DNA from 2 places in the Neobacillus sp. Soil_C_43 genome. Region 2 is predicted to be linked to the other one. Evidence: riboswitches for the same ligand, from Rfam matches in the RefSeq annotation. Region 2 holds a riboswitch; the other holds the start of a gene.
What was found. Region 2 has a riboswitch for cobalamin ahead of AC3A54_RS07085 (DUF4430 domain-containing protein). Riboswitches for the same ligand answer to the same signal wherever they lie in the genome.
Positions count from the first base shown of each region.

Region 1: another riboswitch for cobalamin. It lies ahead of AC3A54_RS10065 (ribonucleoside-diphosphate reductase subunit alpha); the one in region 2 lies ahead of AC3A54_RS07085 (DUF4430 domain-containing protein).

Region 1 is NZ_JBDGJV010000006.1:17,981-29,332, forward strand. Features, by position in the region: gene AC3A54_RS10050 (bifunctional metallophosphatase/5'-nucleotidase) at 1-863, shown strand, start outside; gene AC3A54_RS10055 (iron-containing alcohol dehydrogenase) at 992-2,161, shown strand; gene AC3A54_RS10060 (acyl-CoA thioesterase) at 2,190-2,591, shown strand; cobalamin riboswitch at 2,695-2,893, shown strand; gene AC3A54_RS10065 (ribonucleoside-diphosphate reductase subunit alpha) at 3,025-5,313, shown strand; gene AC3A54_RS10070 (ribonucleotide-diphosphate reductase subunit beta) at 5,329-6,375, shown strand; gene AC3A54_RS10075 (flavodoxin domain-containing protein) at 6,372-6,836, shown strand; gene pepF (oligoendopeptidase F) at 6,884-8,698, opposite strand; gene AC3A54_RS10085 (lactate 2-monooxygenase) at 8,884-10,035, shown strand; gene AC3A54_RS10090 (PaaI family thioesterase) at 10,053-10,538, shown strand; gene AC3A54_RS10095 (hypothetical protein) at 10,681-11,067, shown strand; gene AC3A54_RS10100 (TetR/AcrR family transcriptional regulator) at 11,134-11,352, opposite strand, start outside.
Region 2 is NZ_JBDGJV010000003.1:148,803-160,154, forward strand. Features, by position in the region: gene AC3A54_RS07055 (transglycosylase domain-containing protein) at 44-2,134, shown strand; gene AC3A54_RS07060 (CBO0543 family protein) at 2,312-2,836, shown strand; gene AC3A54_RS07065 (ECF transporter S component) at 2,932-3,624, opposite strand; gene AC3A54_RS07070 (ABC transporter ATP-binding protein) at 3,621-5,246, opposite strand; gene AC3A54_RS07075 (energy-coupling factor transporter transmembrane component T) at 5,228-6,106, opposite strand; gene AC3A54_RS07080 (DUF4430 domain-containing protein) at 6,125-6,859, opposite strand; gene AC3A54_RS07085 (DUF4430 domain-containing protein) at 6,913-8,706, opposite strand; cobalamin riboswitch at 8,836-9,022, opposite strand; gene AC3A54_RS07090 (5' nucleotidase, NT5C type) at 9,304-9,876, opposite strand; gene ribH (6,7-dimethyl-8-ribityllumazine synthase) at 9,901-10,371, opposite strand; gene AC3A54_RS07100 (bifunctional 3,4-dihydroxy-2-butanone-4-phosphate synthase/GTP cyclohydrolase II) at 10,597-11,352, opposite strand, start outside.

The DNA of each region.
Region 1 (11,352 bases), on a different contig from region 2:
ATCCTACAGGTCAGCTTGTTGATATCGCCAATCGAGTGGACGACGAAGTAGATATTATTTTTGGTGGTCATAATCATGCCTATATGAATGCTACAATTGATAATAAACTGGTAGTTCAGTCGTATTCTTATGGGACGGCTTTTTCAGACGTTGATATTGAAATTGATCCGAAAACGAAGGATATTGTTTCCAAGCGGGCAGAGATTGTAACAACCTTTCAAGAAGGGATAGAGCCAGATCCTGAAATTAAGAAAATACTTGAAGGCTATGAAGCGAAGGTAGAGCCAATTGTTAAACGGATAGTTGGATCTACATCTGATAACTTAACAGCAAAGCAAAATGAAAATGGTGAATCTGTTCTTGGGGATTTCATTGCCGATGCACAAAGAAAAGCGATGAATACAGATATCGCCTTTATGAACCCTGGAGGTATACGAGCTGATATTGATCCGGGTGATATTACCTGGGGTGAGGTATATACGGTACAGCCTTTTAATAATGAATTGGTAAAAATGACAATGACCGGGCAGCAAATTCGTGACTTGCTTAACCAGCAGTGGGGTACAAGAACTGCGATCCTACAAATTTCTGGTTTAACATATACTTGGGACCCTAATAAACCTGTTGGAAACAGGATAGTGAGTGTCAAGCTTTCGGACGGTACAGAACTTGATTCCGCTAAGTCGTATACGGTAACAGCAAATATCTTCTTATCGGGTGGGGGAGATGGTTTTACTGAATTCACTAAAGCCCAAAATAAAGAAATTGGTCCGGTTGATTTAGATGCGCTTGTTAATTACATTACCGCACAGCCAAAATCGTTTTCCTATCCACTTCAAAATAGGATACAGAGGGTACAATAATACAAAAAAGGATGGCTCTTCTGTTTAGAGCCGTCCTTTTTCATTAGTTGACCTTTGATTTAAATAGATAGAAGATTTAGAATAATCTATATAAACAATTTCATTAATTAATAGGGGAAGTGAGAAACATGGAGCAATTTATTTCACCAAAGAAAATTTACCATGGGGCAGGATCGTTAACAAACTTAAAAGATATATTAAAGGATTTACAAGCTAAAAGAGTGTATTTATTATCTGACCCAATTGTAAAGGAATTAGGTGTGATTCAACCCATTCTCAGCATCATTGAAGAGCTAAATATTGGAATTCAATTAGATATTAATGTTGTGCCGGAGCCTTCTATAGAGGTAGGGAATCAAGTGGTGACTAAAATTAGAAAATACAATCCTTGTTTAGTTATTGGTGTAGGTGGAGGGAGTGCGCTTGATTTAGCAAAGGCTGCTGCCGTCCTTGTAGAAAATGAAGGATGGATAGAGGACTATTTAAATTTAAGCGGAACGAAAAAGTTTTCAAAAAAGGGGCTGCAAAAGATTTTAATTCCGACGACATCTGGAACGGGTGCAGAGGTTACAGATATCGCTGTTTTTTCTTTAGAGGAAACAAAAGATGTTATTACTCACGAATATTTGTTGGCTGATTATGCAATTGTCGATTCATCGTTAACTTACACATTACCACCAAGAGTAACAGCTGCAAGTGGCATTGATGCCTTCACACACGCCTTAGAGGCTTATACTTCAAAAAACGCCACTCCACTAACTGATATTTTAGCACTAGAAGCAATGAGAAAGATAATTGGTAGTATTCGTACGGCAGTAGAGAACGGTCAAGATCGGCCAGCAAGAGAACAAATGTCATTAGCCAGTTTATTGGCGGGATTAAGTTTTTTTAATGCAGGTGTGGCAGGGGTTCATGGTCTAGCTTACCCCCTTGGTGGCTTATATAAAATACCTCATGGGGAATCAAATGCTGTTTTATTGCCTTACGTCTATGATTATATATGGCCGGCTTGTTTGGAAAAAATCATGGCAGTCGCCGACCTATTTTCGATAACGAGCAAGGGGAAAAGTGGAAAGGAAATCGCGCAGGAAGTGGTTCATTGCTTACTAGACTTGGTGCAAGATGTCGGTCTGCCTACAACACTAAGTGCGTATAACATCCAACGGAAGGATATCAAACGGTTGGCTGAGAATGGGATTAAACAGAAAAGGCTATTAAATAGGAGCCCAAAAGAGTTTACTATTGAAGCAATTCAACAAATTTACGTCAAGGCTTATGAAGGAGATATAACAAGATAATTAACTAATGGAGAAGGGGGAAGCCTTTATGTATAAAAAAGTCATTGAACCTCGTGTTTCTGAAACGGATGGGGTGGGTCATATTAATAATACAACCATACCAATTTGGTTTGAGGCCGCTAGAAACGAAATTTTCAAATTATTTACCCCTGACTCTTCCTTTGAAAATTGGAAAATGATTATTCTCAATATGAACGTGGATTATTTAAAACAAATATATTTTGGAAAGGATGTAGAAGTTTTTACATGGATTAATAGGATAGGAAATTCCAGTTTACAGCTTTATGAGGAAATCCATCAGGAAGGAAGAATTTGTGTAAAAGGAACAGCCACTTATGTAAATTTTAATCTCAAAACACAACAATCTGAAACAATACCTCAAGAGATTAGAAGAGAACTGGAAAAGAATCTTTATCAACTAGATGAATGATAAAGAAAAAGATGCTTGATATTTTATGGAATATACATTAGTATTTATTTTAACCGCTTTATACAAGATGTTGTTATGTCTTTGTGATAAAAAACTATATATTGTGTTTGCCTTGAGGAAAGATGCCGTTAGGCTTAATAGGGAATCTGGTGAAATACCAGAACTGCCCCCGCAACTGTAAATGCTGACGAAATGGGAAAACCACTGTATAAGAGAGTTTAATTGATTAGGCGCTTATACGGGAAGGGCTCATAGTAGGGAGAAGCATAAGTCAGGAGACCTGTCTTTCTTAAGATGTTTCAACTTCTTCGGGGATTGAGAAGATGAAACGGTGGCGACAGGAGACACCAGAAATTTTTTCGTCTTCTCTACTGTTATCGTTTCATCCGCTCAGTTCACCTTGAGCGGATTTTTTTAATTTGGGGGAAAAATTATGGCCATTAAGGTACAAGAAGAGCTTGATTCTGTTTTGGAATCTATTAATCAAGCTGAACAGAAATTTAACATTGATGCTTCTGATTTTAAAAAGCATATAAATCAGTTGGGAGGAACAGACACAGACGTTAATAAGCAAGCACTATTCTATGCAGTTAACCAAATAGCACTAGATCAACCCGATTGGACATTCATGGCTGCTAGCTTGTATTTGCATGAATTATATTGTGAGGCAGCAAAAAATCGGGGATATGAATTCACAAAAAAATATGGAAAATTTTATGAGCTCATTAAAATACTAACGGATTTAGGAATCTATTCTAGTGACTTACTAACCCTATATAGTAAAGATGAAATACATAGTATAGCAAAAGAAATTAGTCAAGATCAGGACCACTTGTTTAATTACATAGGATTATTCCTATTTGCAGATCGTTACCTTGCACGTGATCATGAACGGAACGTCTATGAACTTCCTCAAGAGCGTTTCATGATTATTGCTATGACGCTTATGAAGTATGAAAAGAAGTCCATTCGCTTAAGTCTAGTAAAAGAGACATATTGGGCTTTAAGCAACTTATATATGACGGTCGCAACCCCTACATTAGCAAATGCAGGAAAAAGCTTTGGTCAGCTTTCCTCATGTTTTATTGACACAGTCGATGATTCCCTCGATAGCATTTATTTAAATAATTGGGATATTGCCAGGTTGAGTAAAGATGGTGGGGGAATTGGACTCTATTATGGTAAGGTTCGTGCTTTAGGTTCCGATATTAAGAAATTTAGAGGAAACTCTTCCGGTGTTGTCCCATGGATCAAGTTAGTAAATGATACTGCTGTAAGTGTTGACCAATTAGGTCAGCGGCAGGGAGCCATCGCTGTATATTTGGATATATTTCATAAAGATATTATGAATGGATTCCTTGACTTAAAAACAAATAATGGAGATGAGCGTCGGAAAGCCCATGATATTTTTACCGGGGTTTCTATTCCGGACTTATTTATGAAAAAACTTGAAGAAAAAGATGATAACGGTAGAAGTATTGGAGAATGGCATACGTTTTGTCCCCATCAGGTAAAACAGATCATGGGCTGGAAAGATGAAAATGGTAATCTTCTTGGATTGGAAGATTTTTATGATGAAAGTGACCATAAATATTTTACCGAGAAATATGAGGAGGCGGTAAGTAACCCACTTCTTCCACGTAAAACATATCGAGCTATGGATATTATGGCACGAATTATGGTTTCACAACTAGAAACTGGAACTCCATACATGTTTTACCGAGATGAAGTGAACAGGAAAAATCCGAATAAACATCTTTTAGGCAAGGGTCGTACTTCAATCTATTGCAGTAACTTATGTACCGAAATTACGCAAAATATGTCACCTACAACGATCGTTAACGAATTTCATGACGAAGAGGGAAACATCGTAATGGTACGTAAACCAGGTGATTTTGTTGTTTGTAATTTATCCTCTGTTAATCTTGCAAAAGCTGTACCAGCGAATGTCTTAGAACGACTAATACGGATCCAGGTAAGAATGTTAGACAATGTCATTGACTTAAATACAATCTCAGTGCGGCAGGCGCAATTGACGAATAAAAAGTTTAGAGCTGTTGGACTTGGTACTTATGGGTGGCACCATCTTCTCGCACTTAAGGGAATTCACTGGGAATCTGATGCTGCCGTTCATTTTGCAGATGTATTATATGAAGATATTGCTTTTTACACCATTCGGTCTTCAATGGAACTAGCAATGGAGAAAGGATCGTATAGTCAGTTTAGTGGTTCTGAGTGGCAGACTGGTGACTATTTTACACGTAGAAATTACCAGACTGATAGGTGGAATGATTTAAAGAGGAAGGTAGCTATTCATGGACTACGAAATGGGTGGCTTATGGCTATTGCACCAAACTCTTCAACAGCAAAAATTGGTGGTTCAACAGATGGAATTGATCCCATCTATTCAGTTGAATACGCTGAAGAGAAGAAAAATTTTAAATTTAAAGTGACAGCACCTGACCTAAACCATCACACTTACAATTATTATCGTCGTGTAAGGCATGAAATTGATCAAGTTTGGAGTATTAAACAGAATGCTGCTCGTGGACGTCATATTGATCAGGCAATTAGTTTCAACCTGTATGTTCGACATGACATAAAAGCGAAAGATTTATTAAATCTTCATTTGGCATCTTGGAAGCAGGGGCTGAAGACAACTTATTATGTAAGAAGCACCACACAATCTGAAATAGAAGATTGCGAGGCGTGCCATAGTTAATGGGAGGAGAACTCAATGGACATTCATTCACCTTTAATAAAAATTAAACTACTAAATCCGAAGTTTCCGAATAAAACGACAGGAATAATTAATGGGCAGTCTTCAGGATTGCTTAACTGGAATGATATCGCTTACCCACAAATGTACGATTTGTATCAAACATTATTATCAAATTTTTGGAAAGCACAAGAAATTAATATGCAAGATGATATTAAGCAGTGGGACCAACTTAGCTTACCAGAGAAAGATGTATTTTTGCGCATTAATACCCAACTGGCCTCATTGGACAGCCTGCAAACACCAACGATGTGCCAGGTGATGGATTATGTGTCAGATTCAAGTATGAAAGCCATATTTGCGGTGATTGCTCAGCAGGAGGCGGTACATAACGAATCATATTCCTATATTCTAAGTTCTCTTGTACCTTTAAGTGAGCAAAATGACCGATTCAATCAAGCGAAAAGTGATCCAATCGTACAAAAAAGAAACCAACTCATATTAAATTCGTATGAAAGTTTTCGAGAAAATCCTACTCCACAAAATCTATTTCAATTAGGTGTAAATTCTATCAATCTGGAAGGTATATATTTTTATGCAGGCTTCGCTTTTTTCTATTATCTTGCCGGACAGCAAAAAATGTTAAAAACAAGCACAATGATTAGCTATATTCAACGTGATGAAATGCAACATGCTTATTTTATGGCTCAGTTTTTACGGATTCTTTTAACAGAAAATCCTAAATTAAATAATGAGGCAAACATTGATTATATTTATCATACAGTTGGACAAGCTGTTGAGCTAGAAAAAGAATGGGCACGAGTGATTTTCCGAGAGATAGATGGCATTGATTTGAATGAGTATGAGGAGTACACCGAATATCTTGCTAATAAACGGTTACGTCAGCTTGGTTTGCAAAATCTCTACGAGGACAGAAGTAATCCAATGCCGTGGATTCATGTGTTCAGCGATGAAATGATGAATGAAACGAAGTCTGATTTTTTTGAACAAAAATCAAGGACTTATTCAAAGGTTACACAATCCAATGGATTTGATGAATTATGAAAATAGCTATCGTGTATTCTTCTAAAACTGGGAATACAGAAGAATTAGTTCATTTGATTCAAGAGCTATTCATTAAGAAGAATGTTGTTGTTAATCTTTTTAGAATTGAGCAATTTCAATTCAATGTTTTAAAAAACTATGAAGCTATTGTGATTGGAACCTATACATGGGGAAACGGAAATATACCACATGAAATGATGGACCTTTTTCGTGCTTTTGAAACGCAAGACGTGAAGAATATAGTTACTGCAGTTGTCGGGACAGGGGACAGTGGCTATCCAAATTTTTGTGGGGCTGTTGATGAATTTAAAAGCATGCTTTATTATCACACTCATTTAGCTGTTACACTTAAAATTGAGGTTTCACTTCAACAGAAAGACATGAGCCGCTGCATACGGTTTGTTGAAATTGTTTTGGAAAAAATTCTACTTTATCGAAGCAATCTAAAGATAAAGAGTTAAAAGGAAACAAGAAGAGGTTGCAATGGAGGCAACCTCTTCTTTACTAATTACTTAAATGAATCTTCTAATTCATCTATCAATGAACCTACAAAAGCCACAGCTCTACTGATAGGTTCTGTCGTAGACATATCAATTCCGGCATGTCTCAACAACTCAAGTGGCTCCATTGTTCCACCTGCACGAAGTACATCTAACCATCTATCTACGGCAGGCTGGCCTTCTTCTTGAATCATTTGTGCGACAGCTGTTGATGCAGTTAACCCTGCAGAATAGGTGTATGGATATAATCCCATGTAATAGTGTGGTTGGCGCATCCAAGTTAAGCTTGCTCCTTCATCTATTACAACCGTATCTCCCCAAAACTCGGTAAGAACGGATTTGGTTACTTCTGTTAATATTTTAGCTGTTAGTGCTTTTCCATCTTCAGCAAGAGTGTATATTCTACGTTGATATTCCGCTTCAAGTAAATGGGTGACAAAATTATGATAATAGGTTCCTAGCAGTTGAAGAACAACCCAACGGCGCATTTGTTTATCTTTATATTTATGGAGTAAATGCTGGCCTAATAGCATTTCGTTCATAGTTGATGGTGCTTCTACAAAATACATGGAAGGGCGCACATTCATGATTCGTTGATTTTTATTGGCTAAAAAGAAATGTCCTGCATGCCCAAATTCATGTATTAAGGTAAAGCATCCACGCATATTATCCTGCCAAGTAATAAGGATATATGGATGAGACCCATACGGGCTGGAGCAAAAAGCTCCTGTGGATTTGCCAACATTATCTGCTAAGTCAACCCATCTTTCCTTAAATCCTCTTTCCATGATTTCGGAATATTCAGGACCCATTATTTTTAAAGAATCCAATATGAGTTGGGTCGCCTCTTCATAAGTAGTTTTTGGGTCGAAGTCTGGGTCAAGTGGTGCTTTCAAATCACAAAAAAGCATTTGCGGAAGACCAAGAACTTTTTGTTTTAATTGGGCAAATCTCCTCATATGTGGGGCAAGTTCTTTATATATAATGTCTATTTGATTATTATACATCTCCAATGTTACCTGCTGGGGCTCTAGTAACATATGGGTAACGGACTCGTAATTCCGTAAGTGTGCAAGAGTGACTTGCTTCTTTACCTCTGTAGCATAGGTTGCAGCCATCGTATTTGTGTACTTTTTTAAAGTTTCAACAAAAGAGTAATAGGCCTTTCTTCGAACCTCTGTATTTGCTGAGAATTCGTAGCGGCTCTCAAATAAAGAAAAAGAAACAGGCAACTCTTGACCACTTTCATCTTTTATCGGAGAAAAATCCATATCCGCCAATTTTGTCATTTGGTAGATTTGATAGGGGGCTCCTTGTAGTTCACCTAAAGCAGCGAGGGCTTCTTCTGTTTCAGGAGAAAGTCTATGTTTTTTCGTTTCTAGAATCTCCATTAAATTTTTTTGGAAGGCCTCGAAATCAGGCTCCGCTTGGATGTATTTTTCGACAATTCCTTCATCAAGGGCAAGAATTTCAGAATGAATGAACGATAATGCAGCGATACATTTCGTTCGTAATGCTGAAAATTTTGCTGAGTTTTCCTGATTATCTGGGTCAGTTCCATCTGCGGATTGTCTAAGGTTCGCATATGTCCCAGCCTTTGTAATTTTCATGGAAAGCTGTTCCTGTGCACATAGGCAATCTAATAATGCCTTTGCACCTGTATGTAAAGTTCCCTTATATTGATCAAACTTGTTGATTTCATGGTCAATTGTTATTAGTTCTTCTTCCCATGACTTCTCTGAGGGGAATAAGTCATCCAGATTCCATGTTAAATGTTCGGGTACTTCTGAGCGGTTTAACCGTTTCACTACTGGTTTTTTCATCAATTCTCCTCCTAACATTCTTTCGAGCTACTAAATTTATCATATATTATTAGAAAATTAAGTCAAATAAAAACTAATTCACCATCTGTAGGGTTTTCCTAATTTTTTGACTATTTATTGACCATTTATTTTTTTGAATGATATCATATTATTGGAAACGCTTACTATAAAAGGGGGTAACTACGATGGGTTTCGGTAATCAAGTGCAATTTAAAGTTTATCAAGAAATAGAGAATAATATTGTTCCGGTTTCGTATGAAGAGTTAGAAGCTAAGGCTAAAGAGCAACTTGAGGCAAAACCCTATTACTATGTTGCCGCATCAGCTGGTGCTGAAGTAACAGCAAGGAACAATAACAAGTCATTTGAAAAGTGGCATATCGTCCCACGCATGTTATGTGATACCGTATCAAGAGATCTAAGTATCGAGTTGTTTGTCAAAAAACTTCAGTATCCTTTATTGCTCGCACCAATAGGAGTTCAATCGATCGTCCATCCTGAAGGCGAACTAGCAACTGCACGGGCTGCGGCTGACATGGGTGTGCCTCTCGTGGCTAGTACTGCTTCTACATATAGTCTTGAAAAAATCTCTGCAGAAATGGGAGAAGGGGATAGATGGTTTCAGCTGTATTGGAGTAGCGACAGGGAAATTGCTGCAAGTATGGTAAAAAGAGCTGAGGCAGCGGGATATAGTGCAATAGTGATTACACTTGATACCCCAATGATGGCATGGCGTGAAAAAGATATTGAACATGCATATTTGCCATTCTTAGAAGCAAAAGGTATTGGTAACTATTTAGAAGATCCTGTTTTTTGTTCACGCTTAGAGAAGTCCCCAAAAGAGGATATAAAATCTGCCATCATGCTTTGGGCTCAAGTATTCGGAAATCCTTCATTAACTTGGAAAGACATTGAATATATCAAAGGACACACCACTCTACCTATTTTGTTAAAAGGGATTTTACATCCTGAAGATGCCAAGCTGGCATTAGAGCATGGTGTGGATGGAATTATTGTCAGCAATCATGGCGGCAGACAAGTCGATGGAGCCATTCCGGCCATTGATGCATTACCTGATATTGTTGATGTAGTGAGAGATGAAATCCCTGTACTAATGGACAGTGGGATTAGAAGAGGCTCTGACATTGTTAAATCCATTGCGCTAGGTGCCAAAGCGGTTTTGGTAGGTCGACCTTATATGTATGGATTAGCTTTAGCTGGAGAAGAAGGAGTGAAACAGGTACTACGTAACCTGATTGCAGATTTTGACTTGACCCTAGCCTTGTCAGGAAAGCGTACGGTAAGCGAGTTAAATCGGGATTTATTGAAGAAACTATAAGATTTGGGGGAGAAACAGTGGAAGAAAAACTAGTTAGAGCAATTCAAGATGAATATCCTGATGATTTTGCCTGGTGCTATGGTTGTGGCAGATTAAATGAAGAGGGGCACCACTTTCGTACTTGTTGGCAAGAACAACAGACGGTGACAATCTTCAACCCGGAGTCAAGGCATCTAGCATTACCAGGATTCGTTTATGGTGGAATAGTTGCTTCGTTAATTGATTGTCATGGAACTGGGTCAGCATCATTGGCCCTTCATCGTAAAAACGGTCATGAACCAGGAAATGGGGCGGAACCTCCGCGGTTTGTCACAGCTTCACTGAGCGTGAATTTTATCAAGCCTACTCCTCATGGTGTGCCATTAAAAGCGGTTGGTACAGTACATGAAATTCACCCGAAGAAATTTAAAGTGGAAACAGAGGTTTATGCAAATGATACTCTCTGTGCTCGTGGTGAGGTTGTGGCGGTAGTAATGCCAAATTCGTTTTTACAGAAAGAATGATCTAATAACCCGAGGCTAACTCAAAAACTAAGGAGTTAGTTTCTTGTTCTATTGTCATCAAAATGAAATGTTTTCTTTTGAAACAAAAAAAGACCTCCTGCCGTCAAATATTATAGGAATTGTTTGAACGGGAGGTTAACTGATGGGGAAGATGAAAATCTTAGTCATTTCCTTAGTGATTGTTTTTGCCATGGGTTCCGGTTTGGTAATGAGCGCATTTGGTTCTGCCTTTTTTCAAGAAGGAAATCCACTGCCTATCCTTGTGTCTGCCATAAAACTGCAATTCTCTGAGACAGAGTATGTTCAGTTCTCGAAAACGCAAAAAAGAAGCAGCTACTTGTCAGAAAGCAATAGTAATGACAGCTATTTAGTTGTGGAAAATTTTATGAAATCAAAAGGATGGTCGTTTCAAGAAAAAATGGGATCAGGCCTTATATTTACCAAAAATGGTGAGGATGCTGTGGTGGAGGTACGACAATACTCAAGACACTACTTTATCTGGGAGATTCAGAAAGCTTTTTTTCAGTAAAAGAACTAATACATAAACAACACATTAAAACCCCTAATCTTTTTAGAATAGGGGTTTTCGTTCGTATCAATCCTCTATTTGGCTAAAATAATCATTAACCAACTGTTCTAGTGGTTGGAGTTCTTTTTCCAAGTGAGTGTTTGCTTTCAATGATGAAAGGGCACTTTCAATAATAAATTTGCGGGGTACACCTGAATGTAATATTTCATCAATAATAAAGTCCAGTAGTTCAATAAATTTAGCCTGTTCTGCTTCATTAGAAATATGCTTTGCAATCGTTTTTCT
Region 2 (11,352 bases):
TAATATATGAAGCAAAAATTCCTTTTAAAAGTTAGGAGATCACATGGAGAAATTACATCCACTTTGGGACATGCTGCGTCGTTTCTGGAGGAAAAGACATCTCACCCAAATATTTTTGTTAATCATCCTTGTCGTCGTTTTAGTGACCATCTCATATTTTGGCTGGCTTGCCACAAGAGCCAATGTAGAGTCATTAAAGCAAGGTTTAAGTCAGCCCACTGTTATTTATGATAAGAGTGGGAAGGTAGCTACGAATGTGGCAACGAATCGAACAAAGGGCATAAAAATGAATGAATTGCCAAAATATGTTCCAAATGCCGTCGTCGCCATTGAAGATGAACGCTTTTATGAACATAGTGGCTTTGATATTCAAGGGATTGCTCGTGCTTTTTTTAGTAACTTATTTGCTGGAAGAATTACTGGAGGGGGTAGCACCTTAACACAACAGCTTACGAAAAATGCCCTTCTTTCGCCCGAACGTACGTACAAGAGAAAAGCCGAAGAATTATTTTTAGCTGTAAAAATCGAAAAGGTATATACAAAAGAAGAAATTCTGCAAATGTACCTGAATCAAGTTTATTTTGGCAGCGGCGCCTGGGGAATTGGCAATGCCTCTAAAAAATACTTTAATAAAAACATTAGTGATGTAACAGTCGGTGAAGCAGCGATGCTTGCGGGACTACTTCATGCACCAAACTACCTTAACCCTTATAATAATTATGATTTAGCCATGAAACGAAAAAATGTAGTCTTAGCGAAAATGAAAGAACTCGGAATGATCACCAATGCTGAGTATTCTACGGCTAAGAAACAAAAAATCCGTCTCAAAGATGGTGGAGGAAGCTTTGTTGAGAGAAAATTCCCCTACTATGTGGATGCGGTTTTAAATGAAGCCATATCCAAATATGGATTGACTCAAGATGAAATATTAACAAGAGGATACCGAATTTATACGGAAATGGATCAAAATCTGCAAGCAGGACTTGAAAAGGTGTATAGCAAGAACTACCTGTTTCCAAAGGGGAAAGGAAACACTTTTGTTCAAAGCGGTTCTGCATTAATGGATCCTCAAACGGGGGGAGTTAGTGCACTCGTTGGCGGACGTGGTGAGCATGTATTTCGTGGATTTAACCGAGCTACACAATTAAGGGCTCAGCCAGGTTCGACAATGAAGCCGCTAGCTGTATATACTCCTGCACTAGAAGAGGGCTATTCCTATTCATCTGAACTGAAAGATGAGCCAATAACCTTTGGAAATTATAAACCGGAGAATTTTTCAAGAACCTATCAAGGAAAGGTGCCAATGTATAAGGCACTCGAAGAGTCATTGAATATTCCTGCCGTTTGGCTTTTAAATGAAGTGGGTTTAAATAAAGGAATGGACTCACTTAAGCGGTTTGGCATTCCTGTTGAAAAAGAAGATAAAAATTTGGCAATTGCACTTGGGGGTATGAGTAAAGGTGTGTCACCGGTTCAATTAGCTAACGCCTTTTCTGTTTTCCCAAATGGCGGAAAGCGGCAGGATAGTCACTTAATTACAAAAATTGTCGGCCCAACTGGAAATATCATTGCAGAACATGAAGCGAATACAACAAAAGTTACATCTGAAGAGGTTTCGAACGAAATAACATCAATGCTGTTAAATGTCGTCGAAACAGGGACAGGCAAGCGTGCTAGAATTCCAGGTCTTCAATTAGCCGGAAAGACTGGTTCGACACAGCTACCATTTAGTGCAAGTGGTACGAAGGATCAATGGATGGTGGGATATACCCCAAATCTCGTTGGTGCCATTTGGATCGGTTTTGACCAAACAGATAAGCAGCATTACCTGCCTAGCTCAAGTTCTTCAAATGTTGTACCTATTTTTAAAGCAATTATGGAGGAGTCAAGCCGTCATCTTCCAAAGGAATCATTTGATGTTGTCTCTATTAATGCCCAGCTGGCTGGCGAAACTGCACAAAAGAAACGGATTAATGAGCAAGCAAAGAAAATCAGCAAAGAATTAAATGAGAATGCGCAAAAATTAGGGGAAACCATAAAAGAACAGGCCCCTGAATGGAAAAAAGGCTTGGATAACATATTATATAATGTCGGAAAAGCAATCAACACTCTCATAGAAAAATACAACCAATAAATGAAAAGGCTGACCATGAAGCAAAGGGGTCAGCCTCTTGTCTAATTTAAGAAACAACGAGAAATATCTGTAAAGTGAATGAATTTATTATTATTAGTTGAAAATAATAGAATGCTTTAGGTGCGCATTTACATGCTCTATATATAATTTTAGGAAATAGCATGAGTGAGGGATTTTATGCATATTGTATTTAATGCTCTGTTTTTACTAGCAGGAATTAAATGGGGAGATTGGAAAAACTGGAAGGCATATTACTCCACAATTTTATTTTTTATCGGGGGCGATTTACTAAAAAACAGTTTGCTTCATGATCATCGTATGTGGTCATACCAAGAAGTTTATTTTGGACAACAATTCCTAATTGGTCATATGGCCATCGATTTAATGATTGCCATCATAGTTTATCCTGCAACGATTCTTATTTACCTTGGGCATTATCCCCATTCTATAAAAAAACAAATCCTTTGGGTTAGTTTATGGGTGTTCCTTTACAGTGGAATTGAAGGAATAAATTTTTATTTTTTAAACTTAATAAATTATGATCACAGTTGGAATTTAATGTGGTCCATTTGTTTTAATATTGTCATGTTTACCGTTTTGAGAGTTCATTTTTTGAAGCCGCTTCTAGCATGGGCAATTTCTTTAATTTGGATGATTTTTCTATGGAATTGGTTTAATGTACCTATGAATGTATTGAAATAAAATTATTGTTAGGTAGTAGTGCCATCTCTGACCAAACAGAAGGGAATTGTTCGGTCAGAGAGAAATTTTTTCTGATTTAATTCTAAGTTAATACTTTAATTTAATAATCCATATTTCCTCTTAAACCGGGACAAAATTTTTATCCAAACCTCATCAAACACAAGTAAAAAGAATACATTTGACACGGCATGCATTGTATCAAAAGTAGCACTTCCTATTAAATATACCATGAACGCCTTCCATTCAAACGGGCTTCCAGATTGAACGATTGATAAAAACCCCCACAGATTCATTACCCACCCGAACAAATAACCCCATGCAATTCCAAAAATAATCCGACCAGTTTTACTAGTCAGTATTTTTGTATTTCGCAACCATCCTGCAGTTAACCCTACTAAACCCCATGCAGCCATCTGCCAAGGTGTCCATGGACCTTGGCCCAAAATCATATTGGAAGCAAGGGCTGCTACCGCCCCAATTATAAACCCGCTTTCTACACCGAAAACAAATCCAGACATCATGATGACAAAGGTGGTTGGCTGAACACTTGGGAGGCTTGCAAATGGAATCCTTCCTACGGCCGCAATGGATGCTAGAACTGCTAATAAAACAAGCTCCCGTGGTTCCACCTTTCGCCGTTCAAAACGGACGAGAAAAATCAAAATAGCAAGAAAGACGAAACCAAAGCTTAACCATAAATAGGAATCCTCCCAAAGGAAGGTACCTCCCAATAAGATGACCATTATACATAAAACGAGGAAGGTTGTTAGTCCTTTATTCCTAATCATGGACGAGTTACCTCCTTTAGCGTCAGCGGTGTCGCTGTTATACGATCACGGAAAATACGCTGTATCATCGTAGTATAAAAGAAATTTCCTCTAAAAAACTTCTTCGGTTCATCCTCAGAGGTAATCTTCCCTTGAAACATCATTCCACATTTGGTTGCGTACTGTGCCGCGAATTCCACATCATGAGTGGACATGAAAATGGTCATACCTGATCTGCGCAGACCAAGGAGAATGTTTGCTAAATTTTCTTTAGAGATTGGATCTAATCCTTTTGTAGGTTCATCCAGCAAGAGCAATTCTGGCTTCCGCAATAATACACACGCAAGTGCCGCCTTCTGAAGTTCCCCGCCACTTAAGTCATAAGGGTGACTTGATGTCAAATGAGCAATCCCTAATCCGCCTAACAAGACCTCTACCTCATTCATGTCAGTTACATTCCATTGAGCCATTGTTTCCTTGATTTCTTTTTCAATTGTATCCTGAATAAAAAACAGTTTAGGATTTTGCGGTAAATAGCCAATTCTCTTGGTTAATTCCTTGTTTTTATACCCTTTTAAGGGCTTGCCCTCGAGAAGAATCTTTCCGCCTTCCAGCTTCAATAAACCTGCTAGAGACTTGAGTAATGTAGACTTACCTGAACCATTTCCACCCAACAAAGCATAAAATTCGCCTTTCTTCAGACTTAGATCAAGCTCGTCTAAAATAAGATCTCCCTGCTTATCGTAGCGACATGAAACATTAATCCCCTTGATCAATTCATTGCCGAGTGAATTAATAGGATTGTTTTTTTCCAGATGAATAGGTTTTAACTCCGACTTTTGGGCCCATTTCCTTCCTTCTTTAACACTGAGAGGAATCATTCCCTTTCCTTCCGATTCTAAAAATAAAGCTGGAATACTTGGTATAAATGCTTTATTATGCGAATTCCAAATTTCAGGAAGGACCTTCCTCGGCTCGCCTGAAAGATGGACCCTACCTTGATCCATCATGACAATTTGATCTGCCAATGTAAAAACCTCTTCGAGACGGTGCTCTGCAATAATAATCGTCATACCAAATTCATCATTCAGTCTCTTTAATATATCTAAAAATTCCCGTGAACTTACTGGATCCAGCTGTGCAGTAGGTTCATCGAGTAACAGAATATCCGGCTGCATGAGTAAAACTGAAGCGAGGTTAATCTGTTGTTTCTTACCACCAGAGAGTTCATGTACTTTTTTGTGCAGCAGTGATTCTGCGCCAAAAAAATGAACCATCTCGGCCACTCTGGTTCTCATTTCATTTGTTGAAAGTCCGATATTCTCAAGACCAAAAACGATTTCATGAAGAACGTCATCCGCAACCATTTGATTTTCCGGATCTTGGAACACGAAGCCGATTTCCTTCGAATTTCCCTCTGCCGCTTGAAGATTTTTCCCATTAATCATTATCTGCCCTAAAAGGGTTCCATGTGGCTGGATTTCCTTTTTTAATAATTGTAAAAGTGTGCTTTTTCCCGAACCAGAAGCACCGAACAGCACGACGAATTCACCTTTATTAAGAGTAAGTGATAGATTGCTTATGGCTGGTTCCGAACAGTCTGGGTATGTAAATGTAACATCATTTAATTCAATAAACGCCATCGGACCATTCCACCTACTTCTACTATTAATGGAAAACTTAAGAACATAAAATAACATAAGAAAGCAAAGGTATCCTTAACAGAAAACTGCCATGCTTCCATAAATGGATAGATTGTTAATACACCAAAGCCTGAAAATCGCTCAAATAAAATGATAGCAAAAAGAACAACTAAATAAGAAATTGAAAGAAGATCTGTTTTCTTAAACGTAAAATATTCATAGGAAGACCTTCGACCTTGACCATATCCCCTTGCATTCATTGAATCGGCTGTTTGAATGGCTTCTTCAAGCGAATAGGTTAACAGTGTTTGTACATAAAGCATTCCAATCTTAATCCTTGTTTTCCATTTCCCCTGAATCACAGAATTCCCTTTGCTCCTTTGAACAATTGAGATTTCCTCCATTCTCCTTCTCATTAACGGAATAAACCTTAGCGTCAGCATAAGGAGAACAGCAAATTGTGGGAGGATTTTTGCAAATAAAAATAATAGCTTATTAGGTGTCATGATCACGTTATAAGAAATAAATAACGCAATAATTCCTATTATAGAGACTGCATTCATTCCCCCATACATCACAGCCTCAAGTGTCACCCGATGCTCATTCATTTCAAACAGCAAATGGCGTCCTCTTTCATTAAATAAAGGATTTGTGATGAGCATAAGGAGGAAGGTACTGATAATAAAAATATACCAGCGTCGCAGTCCTCTTAACTGATCATGAATAAAGTTAATCATTAAAATTACGATTAAGGCCACTCCGAGAAAAATGGGATGCAGCATAAGAATTAGCAGTGAAATGGCCCCAGCATAAAAAAGAAAGGACACAAGAGGATGAAAACGTTCAAAACGACCTTTCATCCCACGTTCCCCCCTATGTTATTCGGTATAGATGCACTCAATCCGATCACCATCTTTGATTTTTGTAACCCCAATACTCTTAGTGAGACTAACTCCATTTTGCTCAAATACCCAACCACTTTTTGGACCATAATCAAACTCATAAATATTATCAATTCCTTCGATATAGGCAGTTGCCCCGCTGCCCCGAGCATCAATCACGATACCATGTTTTTTAGCTGTTGCTAAAATAATATCATAAATGGTGTCGCCGTCTTTAAAACTAACTTTTGTTGCAGCAACAATGGTGCCTCGATCCTTTGGTCCAACGATTGATAACGTTACCGTAGTGGCTGGCTTTGGTGTTTTGGTTGTACTCGGCTTTGATGCAGGAGTTGTCGACGTTGGTGTTTGGGTCGTAGTCGTCGGAGTACTACTTTTATTTGTCGTCGCAGCCGTATTTGTTTTGGTCGTCGGTGTTTGTTGCTGATTAGATGGACTCGTTTGCTTCGGCGTACTAGTTGTTGTTGTAGACTGATTTTCCTCTTTTTCTACAGAAGCAACTGTTGAAGAATCCGTAGTTTGTTTTTGTTCACTACTCGGTTCAACTTTTGCCTCTTCCTTCTTTTCTTGTTCGTTTTGTTTTTCTACTTGAACAGTTTTTTCTTCTTTTTTTGTTTCCTTCGTAGTTTGTTCATTCGAACCACATCCAACTAAGGAGAACAAAACGAATAATAGACTAAGAAATGCTGTACCTTTCATCCATTTTTTCATAGATGCGCCCCCTCTAGGTTCCCTCCTAACTAGTAGGAGGGGACAAATTTTACTTATGAAAATCTTTTTCTTTGCTTCATATAAACTAGACTTCCGATTAGCATAATCAAAAGACCAACCACGAGCAGGTTATACATATCTGTTGCAGTATTTGGCAACGTATGTCCCTTCACACTATTACTACCATTATCTTGATTAGGAGTTGTCTTCGCTGGTGCCTCTTCACCAGGTGTTTGAGTCTCTGGCTTCTCCATTTCAGGCTTTTGCTCAACTAATGGAAGCTGATATAATGAGCCTTTTCCTGTTGTATATAGCTGATACGCAGCTAACGCTTGGATTCCTTGTGAAGTGGTGAACGCATCACTTACATCTCCTCCCTGCCAATCAAAGCCACCATCCCCATTTTGGAAGGATAGAAAATATTCAACAAGACCAGTAAATGGAGCTGCATTCGCATCAACCCCTAAAGTAGCGAGAGCAATGATGACCTGGGCTGCTGTTGAGCTATTATCTATTTTTGATGCTTGATATTGTGTAGATAAATACTGGATGGCAGCATCTACCTTGCCCTTTACTTCAGGCTGCTCTTTATATGGAGCAAGTGCTGTTAAAATCATCGCAGTTGTATCAATATCGCTAGTAGCACTTTCATCCCAAGCCCAGCCGCCATCTTGATTTTGCCTATCTAATAAATGCTTGACTAACTTTTCTCTTGTCCATTGTGCAGATTCTGGAATGGCAAAGTTCGCGCTATCTAAAGCAATTAAAGCATAGGACACCCCAATTAACCCTTGCTTAGTGACATTACCATTGTAAATGGCTTCCACTAAGTTATAGCCAACTACATTTGTTGGATCACCACCAGCTGCAAGTATTCCAAGGACATACCGCTCTGAATCGGTGATTCTATTGAACTTCCCTTGTTTTTCCTTGACTAGAGATTTTACCGATGCAAGGTATGTAGCAGGAATTGTCTGTCCTGTTTGTTTTAATGCAACTACTTCCCATTCGCCTACATTATTCTGCAACACATATTTGCTGGCTGAATCAACGGATGTTTGAATCGTTTTTTCAGAAATCGTTCCACCAGAAGGATTGGGGTTTGGTGTTTCTCCTCCTGTGTTGCCATCACCCGATCCATTTTCCCAAGATTCCAGTTTAAAGCTAATTTGATTTCCTGATTGAAGCGGATAGCTGTCTGCTCCAACCTCAGCCATTTTATCGTTTACGTAAAATGCCCAATAGTTTGTACCTTCTGCTTGTATATCATTAATAGAGGTAATCATTTTCCCGTACTGGCTCTCACTGTATCCAACCTTATCAGGGCCAAGGATTACTTGTAATAGTTGAAATGCAGTTGGACTTCCAATCACTTCAATTCCTGATTGGTCAGTAAGGTTACTTTTATCACTATTAACCACTTTGAGCGAAACCGTATTCTGTGGGGCTTTTGTCCAATCTGTCAAACGGAACGTTAATTGGTCACCCTTTTGGACGACATAGCTGTCAGAACCAACCTGTGCTGCAACATCATTAATAAAAAATGCCCAATAATTTGTCCCTTCTGCTTTTACCCCCTTAATTCCCGTGAGCATTTTCCCATATGAGGTATCAGTAAATTCAACATTGCTTTCACCAACAGCTGCTATTAACGCTTCTGTTGCTGTTTCAGCGTCACTGATTTGAACAGTGGTTTTTGCTAAGATTGGGTTGGCTCCATCCAAACCCAAAACTGTAATGGACCCTTGTTTTCCTAGGTCGGCTGCTAGTACAGGAGCTTGTAGCCCGCTTGTGAATAAAGTAAAAATTAACAGCATGACCATCCACAAATTACTTTTCTTCATCATTTTGGAACTCTTCCTTTCCTAATTAAATAGACATAAAAAAATCCCCCTAAAAGGAGGAGGAGTGTTATGTAGGTTAAGGAGGAAACGAGAAACCGCTTCTATTCTTAACACTCTCCTATCCGCGTAGGCTGTTGTGTTCAAAAACAGGCAGGTTTCCTGGCTCATGATCATCGCTCCCTAAGTCTTCCCATCTATCGACAGTGACATGTTTAGGTTGCTCCCATTTACAGTGGCGGGACCGCGTTGGCTTTAACCAACTTCCCTATTAAGCTAAAAGTCTATTTAAGACCTTAGCACCTGTTTTACCGAGCTATTTTTTTATGTTAACACTATTATAGTAAAAAACTGATTGATTTGTATATGATTTTATTTTTTGAATAGGCTCTGTTAAAAATGCCTGTTGATTTCCGCTCCAGGCTCGAGCGGTTCGTGGGCGTTTCGGCGAGCCTCCTCGGCGCTTGCGCCTGCGGGGTCTCCCCTGAACCGTACTCCCACAGGAGTCTTCGAGCCTTCCGCTCCAATCAACAAGGTATAAAAATCAACACTGTTCTTTAACATAGCCTTTGAATAAGAAAATAAGGCTGATCAAAGTCAGCCTCATTTTTCAAGTTCCTTTAATATATCCTTAAGCTCTGACCAACAATGAATTCTTGGTAATTGAATATGTTGGTTATAAGAGCTGTGTTTCATAATGACACGTGGTCCCAATTCCATGAGGGTTTCTAAAACTGCAGGCTTATCATCAAAGTAATAATCTAACTCTAATTCCTTAATGATATTGATTTTCTCTGAATCCTTCATGCCGCAATAAAAAGAGGCATTATCAACAGGAAAACCTGCATTCACCAACCAATTCCTCGAACGTTCACAATGTACTAATGGCCTTGAAGTAATATAATATACCTCATGACCTGCCAGCTTCAGCTCGTTTATCACTTCAACTGCGTCTGGAAAAGGTAAACAGTCCGTATAATAAATCTCTTCTAAGGAGTCATTCCACATCTTACTGCCTTCTTGATCACTTAACCCGAATGGTTTATGTATCTCCAGTGTTGTTAAACTGTGGAATTCTTCTACCGGAACTGTCTTCTGCAATTTTTTATTATACAAATGAAAGGCATGCTCTCTTAGGTTTATTAATGTATCATCTACATCGAATCCAAATTTCATCTTATTTCTGCTTCCCGTCAAATCTTATTGCTCAATATTTCTACATAAATTAGCCATTTCGATGGCAGAGACAGCTGCATCCCAGCCCTTATTGCCTGCTTTTGTTCCCGCACGCTCGATAGCTTGTTCAATGGAGTCCGTTGTTAACACCCCAAAAATAACTGGAATTCCGCTAGTTAATGCAGTTGCTGAAACACCTTTAGCTGCTTCATTACATACATAATCAAAATGAGGCGTTGAGCCACGAATAACCGTACCAAGCGTGATTACGGCATCGTACTTCTTACTGTTTGCCATTTTTTGAGCGATTAACGGGATTTCAAATGCACCTGGCACCCAAGCGATATCAACGTTTGCTTCATCAACACCATGTCTTTTTAGCGCGTCCTGTGCTCCACCTAACAATTTACTTGTAATAAATTCATTAAAACGTCCAACCACGATTCCAACCTTTAGTCCTGATCCTACTAAATTTCCTTCAAATGTGTATCCCATGTGTATGCCTCCAAATAATTATATTTTTGTCTATATATTAAGGCTTTGTTAAAGTTGTCTGTTGATTTCCGTTCCAGGCGCGAGCGGTTCGCGGGCGTTCCAGGAGCCTCCTCGTCGTTCCTCCTGCAGGGTCTCCCGAGACCGCTACTCCTGCAGGAGTCTTCGCGCCTTCCACTCCAATCAACAGAGTATAGAAAGTAACAATGTTCTTTAACACAGCCTATATTAATAATGAAACATGTGTCCTAACTTATCGTGCTTTGTTCGTAAATAATTGGCGTTTTCTTTTCGCATTTCCATCTGAAGTGGCACCCGTTCAACTACTTCAAGATCATACCCCTTCAAACCTTTTATTTTTCGGGGATTGTTTGTTAACAGCATCATTTTCTTAATGCCTAAGTCCTTCAGGATTTGAGCACCGATACCGTATTCCCTTAAATCTGCTCCAAAGCCAAGCTTTTCATTCGCTTCAACGGTATCATAGCCTTCTTCTTGCAGCTTATATGCTCTCATCTTATTTAACAGACCAATTCCGCGTCCTTCCTGGCGCATGTACAAAAGCACGCCACTTCCCGCTTGATTGATTTGACTTAAGGCTGCATGAAGCTGTGGCCCACAATCACAGCGGTAGGAACCGAATACATCTCCTGTTAAACATTCTGAATGAACCCTGACAAGGACGGGTGTTTCAGGGTCGATTTCACCCTTCACTAATGCAACATGTTCTTTATCATCTACAAGATTGGAATACCCCACAGCTTTAAAGGTTCCAAATTCGGTAGGCAAATTGATTTCCACCTCACGTTTGACCAAGTTATCCTTTTTGTTTCGATATTCAATCAAGTCTTTGATGGTAATCATTTTTACGTTTAGCTCATCCGCTATTTTTCTAAGTTGAGGAACTCGAGCCATTGTCCCATCCTCATTCATGATTTCGCAAATGACCCCTGCAGGCTTGGAGCCGCACAATCTAGCTAAATC